Regions from separate parts of the Geobacillus thermopakistaniensis genome, predicted to be linked through region 3. Evidence: riboswitches for the same ligand, from Rfam matches in the RefSeq annotation. Region 3 holds a riboswitch; each other region holds the start of a gene.

Region 1 (6,083 bases), on a different contig from region 3:
TATGCGCCGCATAGGCCGGCCGTATCACGCCAATGATTGGCAGCGGTCGATTTTCCATGAAGTTTTTGTTACAATGCCGACGTGAGGATCTTCGTTCAGCTCGATCAATGTCGGTCAGCTCAAGGTTTTCTGTCACGCCGGCGCAGAGGATGGAAAGTTTAGGGGAAAAGCGATGGCATCCGACACTTTGGCGCAACGCCACGCCTGCCAACGTAAACGATGAAACGATCACAAGGAGGGGCCAACCGATGGCTTTGATGAACATTTTGCCGTTTGCCCGCTTTTTGCTTGATCAAGCAGTCAACGAAGGCGACATCGCCGTCGACGCGACCGTCGGCAACGGGCACGACACCGTGTATTTGGCCCAACGCGTCGGGGATTTCGGCCATGTGTTCGGCTTTGACATTCAGTCTGAGGCCATCACCGCCGCTTCCGCCCGCCTCGCGAAACATGGGCTATGCGGGCGGGCGACGTTGTTCGAGCGAAGCCATAGTGAACTGCTTGAGGCGCTTCCCGCCGATGTACACGGGCGCATCGCCGGCGCGGTGTTCAACCTCGGCTATTTGCCGGGCGGCAATAAGCAAATCGTCACCCAGCCGGAATCGACGATCGAAGCGGTCCGCCAGTTGCTTTCCGTCATGAAGCCGGGCGGCGTCATCGTTCTTGTCGTCTACCACGGCCATCCGGAAGGAAAGCGCGAACGCGACGCGCTCCTTGATTACGTCCGCTCTCTTGATCAACGGCGCGTCCATGCCTTGAAATACGAATTCATCAATCGGCAAAACAACCCGCCGTTTTTGCTCGCGCTCGAAACCCGGGCGGATAAGGGCGCCTGATTCAATCGGATCCCGCCCCTTTTGCCAATACAAGCAAACGGCCGCCCTTATGAAAAGGACAGCCGTTTTTGCCGCTCCTGCCAAAAGCGGTATGCTTTTCCGTTCCAATAGAAAAACTGCGACGCCGCCCCGCCGGCGCGGACGAGCCGGCGCGCCAGCCGGCGCAGCCCGCGCTGCTTTTTCACCTTGGCATCCGACAAATACAACCCAAGAAGCCCTCGGTGAATAAGGCGGTGAAACTCGCCGTGCGGAAGGGCGCCGACATGGCGGTCGGCCTCTTCGATGAAATGGCAAAGCCGCTCAAGCATCACCGTTTCATTCGGATAGTAAAAGCAAAAGTTTAAATCGCCGCCGTCCCGGTCTTCCTCCTGATCGATCAAATAGTCGAGCAAAATGTGCAGTCCTTGAATGTAAGGAAAATAACCGTCGCGCACTTGTCTCGCCATCTCCGGCGGCAGCGATTCGCCAAACGCATAGGCGACGAGGCAGAAAATGCCGAGTGTCGAACCGGAGCAGGCGGAAAACTCATACCACTCCATCGGCGGCAAGGCGTCTTTGTATTGCGCGAACCATTTCTCCAGCCGCGGCACCCGCTCGCTCGCTTCGACATGTTTATGCACTTGCAAGTCGCAATAATATCCGGCCAATTCATGCAAAAATGGGGCGATCGTCTCATAATGGCGCACCGTCTCGAGCACCTCTTGGCACGTGCGGACGAGCGCCGGCAAATAGCCGCCGTCTTCCTGTTCGCGGCGATGACGGTAATAGTTCGACGGCTCTGCTCCGATCGTCAAAGCGTCCGGCATCGAATCGTGCAAGGCGCGAAAGTCGAGCGGATCGAGCGAGGTGCTGCGGTCGCACAAATTATCCAAATAATCGCTGATCGTCTGGTAAGCAACGATAAAGCGGATGCAATCCTCCATGTTTTCTCCGGCCAAGAGCGCCAAAATGGAGCCGCCTTCGCAATGGAACGTTTTCGAAGCGATGCTCGCGAGCGCCTGGCGCCGCAATTCCGGGTCGGGAATGCGCTCGGCCTGGCGCCGCCAATAGGCAAGCTCGCGGTGGACAAGCGGAAGCACGTCACGATACACCATTTTCATCAAGGCGATGGGGTTTTTCGGAATGTTCAATCGGCTCACCTCAGGTGCAAACACCATGGTCTCGTCTCCTAGCATTTCCATCTTATCGGCAACCAAAATCGTTTCGCGTCTGAACAGCTTGCGATCTCGTCTTCCAGTATTGCCATCAATGCGGCCGGGGCAAACCATAAAAGGGTTGGCGACGGAATGAAAAAGCCGCTCAACAACGGTTCTTCTCACGTTGAGAAGCTTTGTGAAATCGGATCTTCTTCCCCGATCCCAACCACTCATCGGGCGAAACGAAACGTTTTTCACCAATCCCGATTAGGCGCGCTCGCTTTCGTTGGCGATTTGGACGCAGCGTTGTACAATACATGGTGAACGATCGATTTTGCAACAGAAAGGAACGAACGCCCATGATTTACCCATACAAAGGCAAAACGCCGCAAATTGCCGCCTCCGCCTTTATCGCCGACTATGTGACGATCACCGGCGATGTCGTGATCGGCGAAGAGACAAGCATTTGGTTCAATACCGTCATTCGCGGCGATGTGGCGCCAACGGTGATTGGCAACCGGGTCAATATTCAAGATAACTCAATTTTGCATCAAAGTCCAAACAATCCGCTTATCATTGAGGACGGGGTGACGGTCGGCCATCAAGTCATTTTGCACAGCGCCATCGTTCGCAAAAACGCGCTCATCGGCATGGGCTCAATCATTTTGGACCGCGCGGAAATCGGGGAAGGCGCGTTTATCGGCGCCGGCAGTTTAGTGCCGCCGGGCAAAAAAATTCCGCCCAACACGCTCGCCCTCGGCCGGCCGGCGAAAGTCGTCCGCGAACTGACGGAAGACGATATCCGCGAAATGGAGCGCATCCGCCGCGAATATGTCGAGAAAGGGCAGTATTACAAAGCGCTGCAGCAACAGCGGACATCGTGCGCCGACAAAAAAGAGCTGCCGTGATCAGGCAGCTCTTTTTCTTTCATCACTTGTCCGCCAACGCCAGCGCTTGTTCTTTCAACAAGGCGGCTTTGTCGGTGCGCTCCCACGGCAGGTCGATGTCCGTACGCCCAAAATGGCCGTAAGCAGCCGTCTGTTTGTAAATCGGGCGGCGAAGGTCGAGCATTTTGATGATGCCCGCCGGGCGGAGATCGAAGTTGTTGCGCACGACTTCAATCAAAATGTCTTCCGACACTTTGCCGGTGCCGAACGTATCGATCGAAATCGAAACTGGGCGAGCGACGCCGATCGCGTAGGCAAGCTGCACTTCGCATTTGTCGGCCAGTCCTGCCGCGACGATGTTTTTCGCGACATAGCGGGCCGCATACGCCGCCGAGCGGTCGACTTTCGTCGGATCTTTGCCCGAGAACGCGCCACCGCCGTGGCGGGCGTAGCCGCCGTACGTATCGACGATGATTTTGCGCCCCGTCAACCCAGCATCCCCTTGCGGACCGCCGATGACAAACCGTCCTGTCGGGTTGATGAAATATTTCGTGTTCTCATCAAGCAGCTCCGCGGGCACGACCGGCTTGATGACCTGCTCTTTAATGTCGCGCTGGATTTGCTCTTGCGTAATTTCCGGATGGTGCTGCGCGGAAACGACGATCGTATCGACGCGCACCGGTTTGCCGTTTTCATCGTATTCGATCGTCACTTGCGTTTTCCCGTCCGGCCGCAAGTACGGCAAGACGTCCGTTTTGCGCACTTCCGCCAATCGGCGCGCCAAGCGGTGCGCAAGCGAAATCGGCATCGGCATCAATTCTTCCGTCTCATTGCAGGCGAACCCAAACATCAATCCTTGGTCGCCGGCGCCGATCGCTTCGATTTCCTCGTCAGTCATCTGACCTTCGCGCGCCTCGAGCGCCCGGTCCACCCCCATCGCAATGTCCGGCGATTGTTCGTCAATCGATGTCAGCACCGCGCACGTATCGGCGTCAAATCCGTATTTGGCGCGCGTGTAGCCGATCTCCCGGACCGTATCGCGGACGATGCGCGGAATGTCCACGTATGTTGATGTCGTGATTTCCCCGCTCACGAGCACCAGCCCGGTCGTAACGCTCGTTTCGCAGGCGACGCGGGCGTTTGGATCTTTTTCCAAAATGGCATCCAAAATGGCGTCAGAAATTTGGTCGCAAATTTTATCCGGATGTCCTTCCGTCACAGACTCTGAAGTAAACAAGCGGCGTTTGGCTGACATTCGGTTTGTTTCCTCCTCTTGGCATAATGTGGCGACACGGAACTCATTTCCCTTTTTCCCTTCGCAATATAAAAAACCTTTCCTGTAACGGCTGAGGAAAGGTCATGGCAATCGTATTGCTTCCTTTCACTCTTATCGTTCAAGGACTGCGCCTTGCCACAGGTTAGCACCATTTCACACATGTACAGTTGTGACGGTTGCTGGGCTTCATCGGGCCTGTCCCTCCACCGGCTCGGGATAAGAGTATCCGTTCAATGACTTATCTTATCGCAACGGAATCGGCAAAGTCAACTATCAAAATTCATTTTTTATCATTTCCAGCCGCGAAAATTCTTTCCTCAAGGAAACCAACACATTGGGCAAAATAAAGTTTGAAAAACCCACACAATTAGTATGGACTATTAATAAAAATGTGTTATACTATTTTCAAGAGTGATTACAAAAAGAAGGCAGGTTTTGAATATGGGGATCGCAAACATGACGAATAAGCTTGATTTATTGCTGCAAAAACCGTACGTGCATCATCAACTGTCCGTCGCCGAGCTCGTCGAGAAAGTCCTGCAACGGAACGAAGGACGGCTGACGCACACCGGAGCCGTCGCGGTGACAACCGGCAAGTACACAGGGCGGTCGCCGAAAGACAAATACATCGTCGAAGAACCGTCAACGAAGCAAACGATCGACTGGGGCGCGGTCAACCAGCCGATGTCTCCGGAGACGTTTGATAAACTGTACGACAAAGTGCTCGACTATTTAATGAAGAAAGATGAACTGTTCGTGTTTAAAGGCTTTGCCGGCGCCGATCCGAAATACCGGCTGCCGATTCAAGTCGTCAACGAATTCGCCTGGCACAACTTGTTCGTCCATCAGCTGTTCATCCGGCCGAACGCCGAAGAGCTCGCCGCGCATGAGCCGCAATTCACCGTCATTTGCGCGCCGAACTTTAAAGCCGACCCGAAAGTTGACGGCACGCGCTCGGAAGCGTTCATCATCATCTCGTTTGAACGGCGCACCGTGTTGATCAGCGGCACCGAGTATGCCGGCGAAATGAAAAAATCGATTTTCTCGGTGATGAACTATTTGCTGCCGGAACAAGGCATCCTGCCGATGCACTGCTCGGCCAACGTCGGCCAGGAAGGCGACGTCGCCCTCTTTTTCGGCTTGTCGGGAACGGGAAAAACGACGCTCTCGACCGACCCGAACCGCCGCTTGATCGGCGATGATGAGCACGGCTGGTCAAACCGCGGCATTTTCAACATCGAAGGCGGCTGCTATGCGAAATGCATCAACCTATCGCGCGAGAAAGAGCCGCAAATTTTTGACGCCATCGGCTTCGGCGCGGTGCTCGAAAACGTCGTCCTCGACGACGCGACGCGGGTGCCGAATTACGACGACGGCACGCTGACGGAAAACACGCGCGCCGCCTACCCGCTTCAAGCGATCAAAAACATCGTCGACCCAAGCGTCGCCGGCCATCCGTCCACGATCGTGTTTTTGACGGCTGATGCGTTCGGCGTCCTGCCGCCAATCAGCAAGCTGACGCGCGAACAGGCGATGTACCATTTCTTAAGCGGCTACACAAGCAAACTCGCCGGCACCGAACGCGGCGTCACCGAACCGGAAGCAACGTTCTCAACGTGCTTTGGCGCACCGTTTTTGCCGCGCCCGGCCGTCGAATACGCGGAAATGCTCGGGCAAAAAATCGCCGAACACAACGTCCGCGTCTTTTTGGTCAACACCGGCTGGACAGGGGGACCGTACGGCGTCGGCAGCCGCATGAAGCTCGCCTACACCCGGGCGATGGTGCAAGCCGCCGTCGAAGGGGAGCTGGACAACGTCGAAACGGTGCAAGACCCGATTTTCGGCCTCGCCATCCCAACCCGCGTCCCCGGCGTGCCGGATGACGTCCTGCAGCCGCAAAACACATGGGCTGACAAACAAGCGTACGAACAAAAAGCAAAAGAGCTGG
Region 2 (6,083 bases), on a different contig from region 3:
TAAGTGCGGTCGATCCGCGCATTCGCATTGAGTAAGGGAGGGGCGTGGAATATGAAAATTGAGGTGAACCGTCCTGCTCCAGTTGAAATAGCCAGTGAGAAAAGCCCTTCCGCTCTTTCGATTATGTGGCGGGAGCTCGTCCGCGATCGGCTGGCTCTTGTTTCGCTCATTATATTGTCCGTCATTTTGCTGATTGTCTACGGCGCTTCCATTTTTTTAGACCAAGAGGAAATTGTAAAGGTAGACTTTTTGGCCATTCATTCGCCGCCATCGGCGGAACATTGGCTTGGCACCGATTATGGCGGCCGCGATGTGTTCGGCCAGCTGATCATTGGAGCCCGCAATTACTTTACGATCGGCCTGGCGATTACGCTAATCACAGGTGCGATCGGCCTTGTGGTGGGGCTTGTGGCCGGCTATTTCGGCGGCTGGATCGACAACGTCATCATGCGCATCATCGATTTTATTCTCGTCTTGCCGTTTTTAATGCTGGTGATCGTCTTTGTAGCCATCGTCCCGAAATACAATGTGGCGACGTTCATTTTGATTATGAGCGCGTTTTTATGGACGGGCAAAGCCCGGCTCATTCGCGCCAAGACGCTTGCCGAGCGGGAATTGGACTATGTCAGCGCATCCAAGACGCTCGGGACGCCGGATTGGAAAATCATTTTGTTTCAAATTTTGCCAAACTTAAGCTCCATTATCATCGTCAATTTGACGTTGAACTTAGCCGGCAACATCGGCATTGAGTCAGGTCTTACATACCTGGGGTTCGGGCTGCCGGAGAGCACGCCAAGCCTTGGGACGCTGGTCAGCTATGCGACCAATCCCGATGTGCTGCAAAACAAATGGTGGGTATGGCTGCCTGCATCATTGCTCATTTTGGTGATGATGCTGTGCATAAATTTCATCGGCCAAGCGTTAAACTCGGTCATTGGGATGCGAAAAAGCAAGAAAATGTGATGGACAATCCGAAATTCCAGAACAAAAAGCTGCGCCAAGCCATGGCGTACGCCATCAACAACCAAGAAGTGGCTGATCGCTTGTACCACGGCTTGCGCTTCCCGGCGACCACGCTGATCCCGCCGTCGTTCCCGGGATACCATGACAGCTCGATCAAAGGGTACACGTATAATCCGGAAAAAGCAAAACAGCTGCTTGATGAGGCCGGCTATAAAGATGTGGACGGCGACGGCTTGCGCGAAGATCCGAACGGCAAAAAGTTTACGATCAACTTTTTGGCGATGAGCGGCGGCGATATTGCCGAGCCGTTGGCGAAGTTTTACATGCAATGCTGGAAAGACGTTGGCTTGGATGTCCAATTGGTGGACGGCCGTCTGGCGGAGTTCAACTCGTTCTATGACATGGTTGAAAAAGATGACCCGAAAGTGGACGTTTACGCTGCCGCCTGGGGAACGGGAACGGACGTCGACCCGTACGGATTGTACGGCCGCAACGTCATGTTCAACTACTCGCGCTGGGTGAATGAGAAAAACGATGAACTGTTGGAAAAAGGCCATTCCGAACAGGCGTTTGACAAAGAATATCGTCGGAAAATTTACAGTGAATGGCAAAAGCTGATGAACGAAGAAGTTCCGGTCATTCCGACGTTGTATCGTTCGGCCATTTATGCCGTCAACAACCGCGTCGCCAACTTCACGGTCGATCCGGGCTCGAAACTGACGTGGAAAGATGTCGGCGTCACGTCCGAGCAACCGGAAGTCGAACAATGACGATTGTTGCCTTTGATGATGTATGATAAGATAGAAGATAAATTGCATACGTCTTATCAAGAGTGGGCGAGAGAACGGGCTTGATGACCCCACAGCAACCTGCCGCAGGCAAGGTGCTAACACCCGCAAAGCGGTTTCGCTTTGGATGATAAGAATGGCTCATGGCCCCTTTCGCATCATTCCGAGGCGAAGGGGGTTTTTGTCGATGGGAGGTGAAGGAGAAACAGTGGAGGAGGCGGTTTCGCTCCGCGCTTGCATGGCCGCTCATCTCCCTGCCGCAGCGTTCGCCGTTTGTGTCATGCGCTGTGTGCAGGCGGAGCTCATCCGGTTTGACCCTAAGGCGGCGGTGCATGTCGACCGTGGGGACGGATACGTTCATTTGTATGGGGAAGCGCAAGGAACAGCCTTTTCGTTGTTGTTGACCAACAGTGAGGCGGACGAATGGAAGGCGGACGGACCGTACGCCCTTGACCGCTACATATGGACAGAGCTTGGGAAAAAAGGGATTTTCCCGATGCAGATGACGCCGTATTTACAAGCAGTATGGTTAACTGAGTCATAGAAAGGAAGAGGGACGAATGGCAGTCAAAAAATTTGAACATGTCGGCATTCAAGTGAAAGACATCGAGGCATCGAAAGAGTTTTATCAAAATGTTGTCGGCTTGGAGCTGCTCGACGAAATGATTCATACGAACGGCACGATGAAATTGGCGTTTTTAGGGATTGGCGGCTCGATCATTGTCGAGCTGATCGAAGGATACAATCCGGATTTGCCGACGGAAGGAAAAGTGCACCATGTGGCGTTTACGGTGGAAGGCATTGAGCAGGAGAAAGAACGGCTTCAGTCGCTCGGTGTGCCGCTTGTGTGGGAAGAAATAACGACACTTCCGAACGGAGCAAAATATTTGTTCTTCCTCGGGCCCGACGGCGAATGGATCGAGTTTTACGAGCCTGCTCGATAAATGGCGTCACGCTAGGCGGCCAGCTGTTTGGGCCGCCTATGAATTTGCCGTCTGGCGATTGGCGCTTCGTTCCATTTTTCTTCGTATGGCCTTGCCTGCCGCTAGACAACAACCGTCCATGTAGGAGTCGTCGTCTTCTCGATTCAATGGTATACTAGAAAAAGAGAGGGGGAGGATGACGTGGAAGAAATGATCGTGCACGCGATTCAAGACGACTACCCTGATGAATTCGCCTGGTGCTACGGCTGCGGGCGTCTGAATGAACAAGGCCACCATTTTCGCACCGGGTGGCGGGGCGACAAAACGGTGACGGTGTATACGCCGCGTCCGGAACATACGGCGATTCCAGGGTTTGTGTACGGCGGGCTGATCGCCTCGCTCATTGATTGCCACGGCACCGGTTCAGCGGCGCTTGCCTTGCATCGGAAAAACGGCCATGAACCAGGGAGCGGGGAAACGCCGCCGCGCTTTGTCACTGCGTCGCTTCACGTCGATTTCGTCAAGCCGACGCCGCATGGAGTGCCGCTTGTCGCCGTCGGCACTGTGACGGAGATTCATCCGAAAAAATGGAAAGTGGACACCGAAGTGTTCGCCAACGGCGAACTGTGCGCCCGCGGGCAAGTCGTCGCCGTCGTAATGCCGAAAACGTTTGTCCGTGGGTAACAAGCAACAAAAGGCGCCGGAGAGCGGCTGTTTTTGACAGCGCTTTCTCCGGCGCTTGGCAACTGGTCGAAAACGGCTGCGCCTCACCTCGTTTCGCCATTGAGGACTGATGATGTCATGAAAAAGGCAACTCGACAACGCCTCTTCTCAAGTGGGGAAACCTTGTGAAATTGGTTCTCCTTTTTCAACAAAACCACCGATTTGGCGAACATCATCGTTTTTCGCCGGTTTTCTCGGATTCCTCTGATCATCGCTTTCCATGCGTTTCAAAACAACAACAGCAGCTGCTGTTTGGACTCGTCGAATCCAAGGAGAACGAGCATGCGCAAAAACGCCTTTTGGAGATCCATCACCTTCACGGTTTGTCCATGATCAGCACCGACGACGTGGCGCTCGCCACCTCTTTGCCGTTTTGCCGCACGATGGCGGTTACATAGGCGACGGTTTTCCCGAACTTTTCCACCCGCGCCTCGATTTCGGCTTCTCCAGCCGCCGCTGGGCGGTGAAACGTCGTCTGCAAGTTGATGGAGGCGTGCATTTGGTCATCGCGAAGCAAGGTCGTCACCGCATACGCCATGAGAATGTCCGCCGCCGCCCCGACGAACCCGCCCATAATCACCCCGTTGCCGTTGAGCAGCGATTCGCTGATCGTCCATACGCCTTTCGCATAGCCGTCTCGGGCTTCCGTCAGGCGGACGCCGAGCGTTTCGTCGCATGGGGGCGGCGCGCTTTGACCGGCGATGACAGCGTGCAAGTTGGTCATTGGCTTCATGTGGAACACCCTTTCTGTTGTCAATCATGTTTTTTTATTCGCCAAACGGCGGCGATTTCCTCTTTTCGCGTGCATGAGGAGGAGAACGGCAAAGCTGTGGCGAAAGAAACAAGCAGCTGATGATGGAAAGGAGATGGTCTCATGTATCAACCGCCAGACGCCGGCCGTTGGACGGGACGGATTGACAGCGTGAGCGATGAGCAGGCGTTTCGTCTTCATCAGCGCATTCGCTTGCTCGATTTGTCGCAGCCATTGGAGACGGTGGAACGAGCGGCGGCATTCATCGGGTTTGCGTGCGACGAAGGAGTGCGCCGCAACCAAGGCCGCCAAGGGGCGAAAGAGGCGCCGGCCGCCGTCAAAGCGGCGCTGGCCCGGCTGCCTTGGCATCTTCCGGAAGGGGTCGTTGTCTATGACGCAGGCGATGTCGTTTGCGTCGATGAACGGCTCGAACAAAGCCAGACTGAACTTGGGAAGGCGGTCGCCCGCCTGCTGAAAAACGGGATGGCGTCTATCGTGATCGGCGGCGGCCATGAGACGGCGTACGGCCATTACTTGGGCGTTCGCGAAGCGCTCGGGCCCGAAGCCCGCCTTGGCATCCTCAACATTGACGCCCATTTCGACTTGCGCCCGTACGATGACGGGCCGACGTCCGGGACGATGTTTCGGCAAATATTGGATCAAGACGAACGGGTCCGTTACTTCTGCCTCGGCATTCAGCGGCTTGGCAACACGGCGGCGCTGTTTGCGGCGGCCGAGACGTACGGCTGCCGGTACATGCTTGAAGACGAGCTGACCGCAGGGCCGATCGAGGCCGCCTATGAACAAATCGAGGAATTTGCCGCTCATCACGATGCCGTGATGTTGACCATTTGCATGGACGCCATCAGCGCGGCTGCCGCGCCGGGGGTGAGCGCGCCGTCGCCGTTTGGACTCGCTCCGTCGCTAGTGCGCGCTCTCGTCCGCCGAATCGTTTCTCATCCGAAAACGATCAGCGTCGATCTTTGCGAAGTCAATCCACTCTGGGATGAAGGCGGAAAAACGGTGGCGTTGGCCGCCGCCTTTTGCATGGAAGCGCTCCTTCATTTTCGACGCTTGCAGCCAAGGCGGTGAGAACGTGAAATTGGTCATTGCCGAACGGGACGACAAGGAACGAGAAGCGATCCGCTGGCTCGTGTCCGCGTATTCCTTGCCGATTGAGCGGGTGTATACGGCGGCTACGGTCGAGGAGATGATGGCGTTTCTTGAGCGGGAGGCGCCGGAGCTATTGTACGTCGAACTGGATATGATTCCGTATGAACGATGGTCGAAGGCGACATCCCACGTCCGCTTGTTTTGCCAACGCGTGATTGCCGCAACGGCCGAGGCGACGTTTGCGCGGGCGAAACAAGCCATCGACTGGCAATGCGTCGATTTGCTTGTGAAGCCGCTTGAGCCCGCCAAGCTGAAACAAGCGTTGAGGACGGCGGTTTCGCTTTCCTCCAACAGCCGCTCGAGCCTGACAGCGGGTTTTGACGGCCATGACGACTACCGCGCATTATTTTACGATGACCCCGCCGCAGCTTCCACCCATGTATGGCTTGTGCAGGCGGAACAGCCTGCCTTGTCTCGGGAAGTGATCCGCTTTTTAACGAGCTATCCGTTTCGCGGACGGGCGCGCGTATTGCCGCTCACCCATATGGCGGTTTGCCTGCTTCCCGATTTGCCGGGCGACGGGAAAGAAGAGGCGTGGAAGCTGTTGCGCGATTGGGAAGAGGAGCATCATGAGCCGCTCGCGGTTGTCGTGATGCCGCCTGATGGTCGGAAAACGGTGCGCGGGCAATACCAAGCGGCCCGCCGGTTGCTGGAGACGACGTTTTTCATTGGCTATCGCCAAGTGATCGCTCCCGCTTCGGAATACGAACAGTGGCGTGAGCTCGATCCGTTTTTGACGCCGGAGGAGCAGCGGCAATGGAT
Region 3 (6,083 bases):
CCCAGCCAAAGCATGGGCGCGAATCCACTCCGGAAAGCGGATGTCATAGCAAATGACCCCGGCGCATGCAAGCCCGTCGAGCGAAAACAAGCCTAAGCTGCTTCCCGGCTGCAAATACAAATGTTCATCCATTAATTGGAACAGATGGAGTTTGCTGTATTCGCCGACGATTTGACCGCTCCGGTCGGCCACGATCATCGTGTTCGTCACGCCGGTTGTTGTTTTTTTAGCGACCGAGCCGGCGACGAGATGGATGTTGTGTGCTTGCGCTAGGCGGGAGGCGAACGCTTTCGCCCGTTCGGCGCCTTCGTCGGCAATCTCATCTAGGCGCGTCAAATCGTAGCCGGTCGTCCATAATTCCGGCAGCACGATGATATTCGCGCCGTCCTTGACGGCCGATTCAATGGCGCTTTCCGCGCACCGTTCGTTTTCGTTCGGGTCGCCAAACGCAATATCAAGCTGGAGGCAGGCGATGCGGATCGTCATGAGTTTTCACCTCGAAAAAATTTTGCTTTACATTTTGCTTTTTACGATATATGATGTTGCACTAGAATTTCAAGAATTTTTTAAGAAGGTGTGGGCGATGACGATGGAAATTCCTTTTTCCGAGCTGCTTGAGCAGCTGCCAAAGCAATTTTTCGCCTCGCTTGTCGCAAAAGTCGGGGAGAAAATCAAGGCCGGATGCGACGTGATCAATTTAGGGCAAGGCAACCCGGATCAGCCGACGCCAAAGCATATCGTCGAGGCGATGCAGCGGGCGGCGGCCAATCCGAAATACCATAAATATTCGCCGTTTCAAGGCTACTTCTTTTTGAAAGAAGCCATCGCCGCGTTTTACGCGCGTGAATACGGGGTGAACATCGATCCAGACCGCGAAGTCGCCATTTTGTTCGGCGGCAAGGCCGGGCTTGTCGAGCTGCCGCTTTGCCTCGTCAACCCGGGCGATGTGGTGCTTGTCCCGGACCCGGGCTATCCGGACTATTGGTCGGGGATCGCGCTTGCCCGCGCGCGGATGGAGATGATGCCGCTTTCTTCGGAAAACGGATTCTTACCGGATTACGAAGCCATTCCGGAGTCGGTCGCCGACCGAGCGAAGCTCATGTTTTTAAACTATCCGAACAATCCGACCGGTGCGACGGCGACAAAGGAATTTTTCGCGGAGACGGTGGCGTTTGCCGCCAAGCACGGCATTGCCGTCGTGCACGATTTCGCTTATGGGGCGATCGGCTTTGACGGCCGGAAACCGGTCAGCTTCCTGGAAGCCGATGGGGCGAAAGACGTCGGCGTCGAAATTTATACGTTTTCGAAAACATACAATATGGCCGGCTGGCGTGTGGCGTTTGCCGTCGGCAACGAGCGGATCATTCGGGCGCTTGAGCTTTTGCAGGATCATTTGTATGTCAGCTTGTTCGGCGCCATCCAGGAAGCGGCCGCCGCGGCGCTCCTTGGTCCGCAAGATTGTGTCACGGAGTTGGTCGCATTGTATGAGGCGCGCCGCAATGCGTTCATCGCTGCGCTCTGCGAGATCGGTTGGGAAGCGCCGGCGCCATATGGGTCGTTTTTCGCCTGGCTTCCGCTGCCAAAAGGCATATCATCCGCTGAGTTTGCCGACATGCTGCTTGAGCGGGCGCATGTCGCCGTCGCCCCAGGCATCGGGTTCGGCGAGCACGGCGAAGGGTATGTGCGCGTCGGCCTCTTGACCGATGAAGCGCGGCTTCGCGAAGCAGCGGAGCGGATCGGCCGCCTTGGATTGTTCGAAAAAAATTTTTGAAAAATGATTGACAACGCCAATCGGCGATGTCATAATTCAAAGTAAATTTGCCAATTGTTTGACAAGTGCATAAACGAGCAGGCTTTCTTATCAAGAGCAGGCGGAGGGACGAGCCCAATGAAGCCCGGCAACCGGCTTGGCGCGCGCCAAGCACGGTGCTAATTCTTGCAGCGGAAACGCTGAGAGATAAGAAGAGCGCCATGGATGAGTGACGCCTCTTCTTATGAAGAGGCGTTTTTATTTCGAGATTGAGAGGGATGAACGATGAGTGCAGTGATGGCAACGTATTTGCTTCATGATGAAACAGACATTCGGAAAAAGGCGGAAGGGATCGCGCTCGGCTTGACGATCGGCACGTGGACCGACTTGCCGGCGTTGGAGCAGGAGCAGCTTCGCAAACATAAAGGGGAAGTCGTCGCTATTGACGAGCTTGGCGAAAGCGAGCGGGTAAACGCCTATTTCGGCAAGCGGCTGAAGCGGGCGATCGTCAAAATCGCCTACCCGACAGTCAACTTCAGCGCCGATTTGCCGGCATTGTTGGTCACGACGTTCGGCAAGCTGTCGCTCGACGGTGAAGTGCGGCTGCTTGATTTAGAGTTTCCGGATGAATGGAAGCGACAGTTTCCTGGGCCGCGCTTTGGCATCGACGGCATTCGCGACCGAGTCGGGGTGCATAACCGCCCACTGTTGATGAGCATTTTTAAAGGCATGATCGGCCGCGATTTGGCGTACTTGACGTCGGAATTGAAAAAACAGGCGCTCGGCGGCGTTGACCTGGTCAAAGACGATGAAATTTTGTTTGACAGCGAACTTCTTCCGTTTGAAAAGCGGATCACCGAGGGCAAGGCGGCGCTTCAGGAAGTGTACGAACAAACAGGCAAGCGGACGTTGTATGCCGTCAACTTGACCGGCAAAACGTTTGCGTTAAAGGACAAAGCGAAACGAGCCGCCGAGCTTGGCGCTGATGTGCTGTTGTTTAACGTCTTCGCTTATGGGCTTGACGTGTTGCAGGCGTTGCGCGAGGATGAGGAGATTGTGGTGCCGATTATGGCTCACCCGGCGTTCAGCGGCGCTGTTACGCCGTCTGAATTTTATGGGGTGGCGCCTTCGCTTTGGCTTGGAAAGCTTTTGCGGCTCGCCGGCGCCGACTTTGTCCTGTTCCCGTCGCCGTATGGCAGCGTGGCCTTGGAGCGTGAGCAGGCGCTTGGCATCGCAAGGGCGCTCACCGACGACCAAGAGCCGTTTGCCCGGGCGTTTCCGGTGCCGTCGGCCGGCATTCACCCGGGATTGGTGCCGCTCATCATCCGCGATTTCGGCCTTGACACCATCGTCAACGCCGGCGGCGGCATTCACGGCCATCCGGACGGGGCGATCGGGGGCGGCCGGGCGTTTCGCGCGGCGATCGACGCGGTGCTGGCCGGCCGTCCGCTTCGTGAGGCGGCTGCAGAAAACGAAGCGCTGCAAAAAGCGATCGACCGCTGGGGCGTCGTTGAGGTGGAAGCATGACGAAACAGCTCGTTCTCTTTTGTGATTTTGACGGCACCATTACGGAAAACGACAACATCATCGCGATTATGAAACAGTTCGCCCCGCCGGAGTGGGAGGCGTTAAAAGACGACATTCTCGCTGAGCGCATTTCTGTTCAGGAAGGAGTGGGGAAGATGTTTTCCCTCCTTCCGTCCACGTTGAAGGATGAAATTGTGGATTTCCTGCGGCGCACCGCTCGGTTGCGCGCGGGATTCCGAGAGTTTGTCGCGTTTACGAAAGAGCGAGGCATTCCGCTTTATATCGTCAGCGGCGGCATCGACTTTTTTGTCTATCCGCTGCTTGAAGGGCTCATTGAACCGGAGCGCATTTTTTGCAACGGCTCCGATTTCAGCGGTGAGACGATCCGCATCACATGGCCGCATGCATGCGACGGTGAGTGCCAAAACGGCTGCGGCTGCTGCAAGCCATCGCTCCTTCGCAAGCTTGCCCGCCCGGACGGATACCATGTCGTCATCGGCGATTCGATTACGGATTTAGCGGTGGCGAAGCAAGCGGATTACGTGATGGCGCGCGATTTTCTGCTCCAAAAATGCCAAGAGCTCGGCTTGCCGCATGCGCCGTTTGCAACGTTTTTTGACGTGATTGATGCGTTGCAGCGAATGGAGGTGATCGTATGAGCATTGTCGTGAAAAAGTGGAACGAGCTCGCGGAAGTGAAAGCTGAGCTCGCCGCCCGCGACTGGTTTTTCGCGACAAGCGGCAATTTGTCGATCAAGGTGACGGACGACCCATTGACGTTTTTGGTGACAGCGAGCGGCAAGGATAAGCGGAAGCAAACGGATGAGGATTTTCTGCTCGTTGACGCCGCCGGAAAACCGGCGGAGGAAACAAACTTGAAGCCCTCGGCCGAGACGCTCTTGCACGCGGAAATTTACGGACGGACGAATGCCGGCTGCGTCTTGCACGTTCATACGGTCGACAACAACTTGATTTCTGAACTGTATGCGCAAAACGGGGAAGCGGTCTTTTCCGGCCAGGAAATCATCAAGGCGTTCGGCATTTGGGAGGAAAATGCCGCCGTGCGCATCCCGATCATTGACAATTACGCCGACATTCCAACGCTCGCTCGGGAGTTTGCGAACTATATCCATGGCGACGCCGGCGCCGTGTTGATCCAAAACCATGGCATCACGGTCTGGGGGCGTACAGCGTTTGAAGCGAAAAAACATTTGGAGGCATGGGAGTTTTTGTTCCGCTGGCAGGTGAAGCGGCTGCTTTTGCAGCGGGCCGGCCTGCCGGTTGGCTAATCCATATACATTTTTCCAAAGGAGGATGTGAACAATGGCAGTCATCAAAGTGAGAAAAACGGGCCAAGTGATTGAAGGAGAAGACAATGTGCGCGCGTTTTTGAACAGTCAAGGGGTGTTGTATGAACATTGGGACATCACGAAACTGCCGGAGCATTTGCGCGATAAATATGTTCTGACAGATGAAGAAAAAAATGAAATTTTAGCGACGTTCAAAGACGAAATTGAAGATTTAGCGGCGCGCCGCGGCTACAAAACGTGGGATATCGTCGCTCTGTCCGACGCGACGCCGAACTTGGATGAGTTGCTGAAAAAATTTGAACAAGTGCACATCCATACGGAAGATGAAGTGCGCGCCATTACGGCCGGCCATGGCATTTTCATCATCAAAGGCGACAAAGAAACCGGCTATTTTGATGTAGAGCTTGAAGCCGGCGACGTCATTTCCGTGCCGGAAGGGAATCCGCATTACTTTACGCTCATGGATGACCGTCGGGTCGTTGCGGTGCGCTTGTTTATCGACCCGTCCGGCTGGGTCGCTCATCCATATGAAGAAAAAGAGGAAGCCGTCCAATAACAATGAACGCCCCGCTGCTTATATACAGGCAGCGGGGTTGTTTTCGTTAAAACGATTGTGTTAGAAAAATCATAAACAAAATGCCGACAATAAACGCGTACGTCGATGTCCGTTCATTTCCATCGCCATGGCTTTCGGGAATGAGCTCTTTGTAAATGATAAACAGCATCGCCCCCGCGGCGAACGCCAGCCCGTACGGAACGAGCCCACGAAAAAGGGAGGTTAAGTAAAAACCGAGCAGCGATGTGACGATTTCCACGGCTCCGGTCAACGTGGCGATCAGAAACGCCTTCAAGCGCCCGATTTGCTGGTTGATTAAAAACAAAGCGACCAAAAACCCTTCCGGTGCATTTTGCAAGCCAATCGCCAGGGCGATTAAATTGCCGATTTGGGAAGAGCTGTCGGAGGCGTAGCTGACCCCGACCGACAGACCTTCAGGCAAATTGTGCAACGTAATGGCGGCAATAATGAGCATCGCTTTTTCATCAAATTGCAAGCCGCTTTTTGTATGTTCCAAGTCAATATGGGGGACGGTCATTTCAAGCAACGTCAAAATAAGTACGCCAGCGGAAAGCCCTACTGTTAACGTGCTGAAGCCCCCTGATTTTAACGATTCCGGAATGAGACTCATCATCGAAGCCGCCATCATAATGCCGGCGGAAAAGGCCAGCAGTACGTCACGCCACCGGTGGGTGAGCGATTTGGCCATAAACAAAATCGGCACGGCGCCAAGCCCGGTGGATAAGGCGGAAAGCACGCTTCCAGCCAACACTTGGTTCATCTACTTCCCTCCCTGACATCTTTTCTCCTTCTTCACATATGCATCATTCATCGGAATGTGACAGTCGCCCAAGCGCCGACATTATAATAAATTTATCATAGCCGAAGGAAAAGCCGTGAACCAGGAAAATGCATCATCGCAAACAAAAAACGGTTGCCCG

The links. A riboswitch is a leader RNA that binds a small molecule or an ion and turns the genes downstream of it on or off. The one in region 3 is predicted to bind S-adenosylmethionine.
Region 1: another riboswitch for S-adenosylmethionine. It lies ahead of metK (methionine adenosyltransferase); the one in region 3 lies ahead of mtnW (2,3-diketo-5-methylthiopentyl-1-phosphate enolase).
Region 2: another riboswitch for S-adenosylmethionine. It lies ahead of T260_RS126455 (hypothetical protein); the one in region 3 lies ahead of mtnW (2,3-diketo-5-methylthiopentyl-1-phosphate enolase).

The regions. Positions count from the first base shown of each region.
Region 1 is NZ_AYSF01000028.1:68,809-74,891, reverse strand. Features, by position in the region: gene mnmM (tRNA 5-(aminomethyl)-2-thiouridylate-methyltransferase MnmM) at 249-836, shown strand; gene tbcS (tetraprenyl-beta-curcumene synthase) at 884-1,993, opposite strand; gene T260_RS135350 (gamma carbonic anhydrase) at 2,332-2,880, shown strand; gene metK (methionine adenosyltransferase) at 2,903-4,114, opposite strand; SAM riboswitch class I at 4,244-4,358, opposite strand; gene pckA (phosphoenolpyruvate carboxykinase (ATP)) at 4,577-6,083, shown strand, end outside.
Region 2 is NZ_AYSF01000063.1:7,608-13,690, reverse strand. Features, by position in the region: partial or broken gene T260_RS126440 (ABC transporter permease) at 1-35, shown strand, start outside; gene T260_RS126445 (ABC transporter permease) at 52-963, shown strand; partial or broken gene T260_RS126450 (ABC transporter substrate-binding protein) at 924-1,733, shown strand; SAM riboswitch class I at 1,784-1,888, shown strand; gene T260_RS126455 (hypothetical protein) at 1,939-2,295, shown strand; gene T260_RS126460 (VOC family protein) at 2,312-2,695, shown strand; gene T260_RS126465 (PaaI family thioesterase) at 2,876-3,358, shown strand; gene T260_RS126470 (PaaI family thioesterase) at 3,714-4,130, opposite strand; gene hutG (formimidoylglutamase) at 4,272-5,240, shown strand; gene T260_RS126480 (helix-turn-helix domain-containing protein) at 5,245-6,083, shown strand, end outside.
Region 3 is NZ_AYSF01000056.1:6,838-12,920, reverse strand. Features, by position in the region: gene T260_RS127845 (carbon-nitrogen family hydrolase) at 1-486, opposite strand, end outside; gene T260_RS127850 (pyridoxal phosphate-dependent aminotransferase) at 584-1,771, shown strand; SAM riboswitch class I at 1,856-1,964, shown strand; gene mtnW (2,3-diketo-5-methylthiopentyl-1-phosphate enolase) at 2,036-3,277, shown strand; gene mtnX (2-hydroxy-3-keto-5-methylthiopentenyl-1-phosphate phosphatase) at 3,274-3,936, shown strand; gene T260_RS127865 (methylthioribulose 1-phosphate dehydratase) at 3,933-4,565, shown strand; gene mtnD (acireductone dioxygenase) at 4,600-5,142, shown strand; gene T260_RS127875 (ZIP family metal transporter) at 5,189-5,923, opposite strand.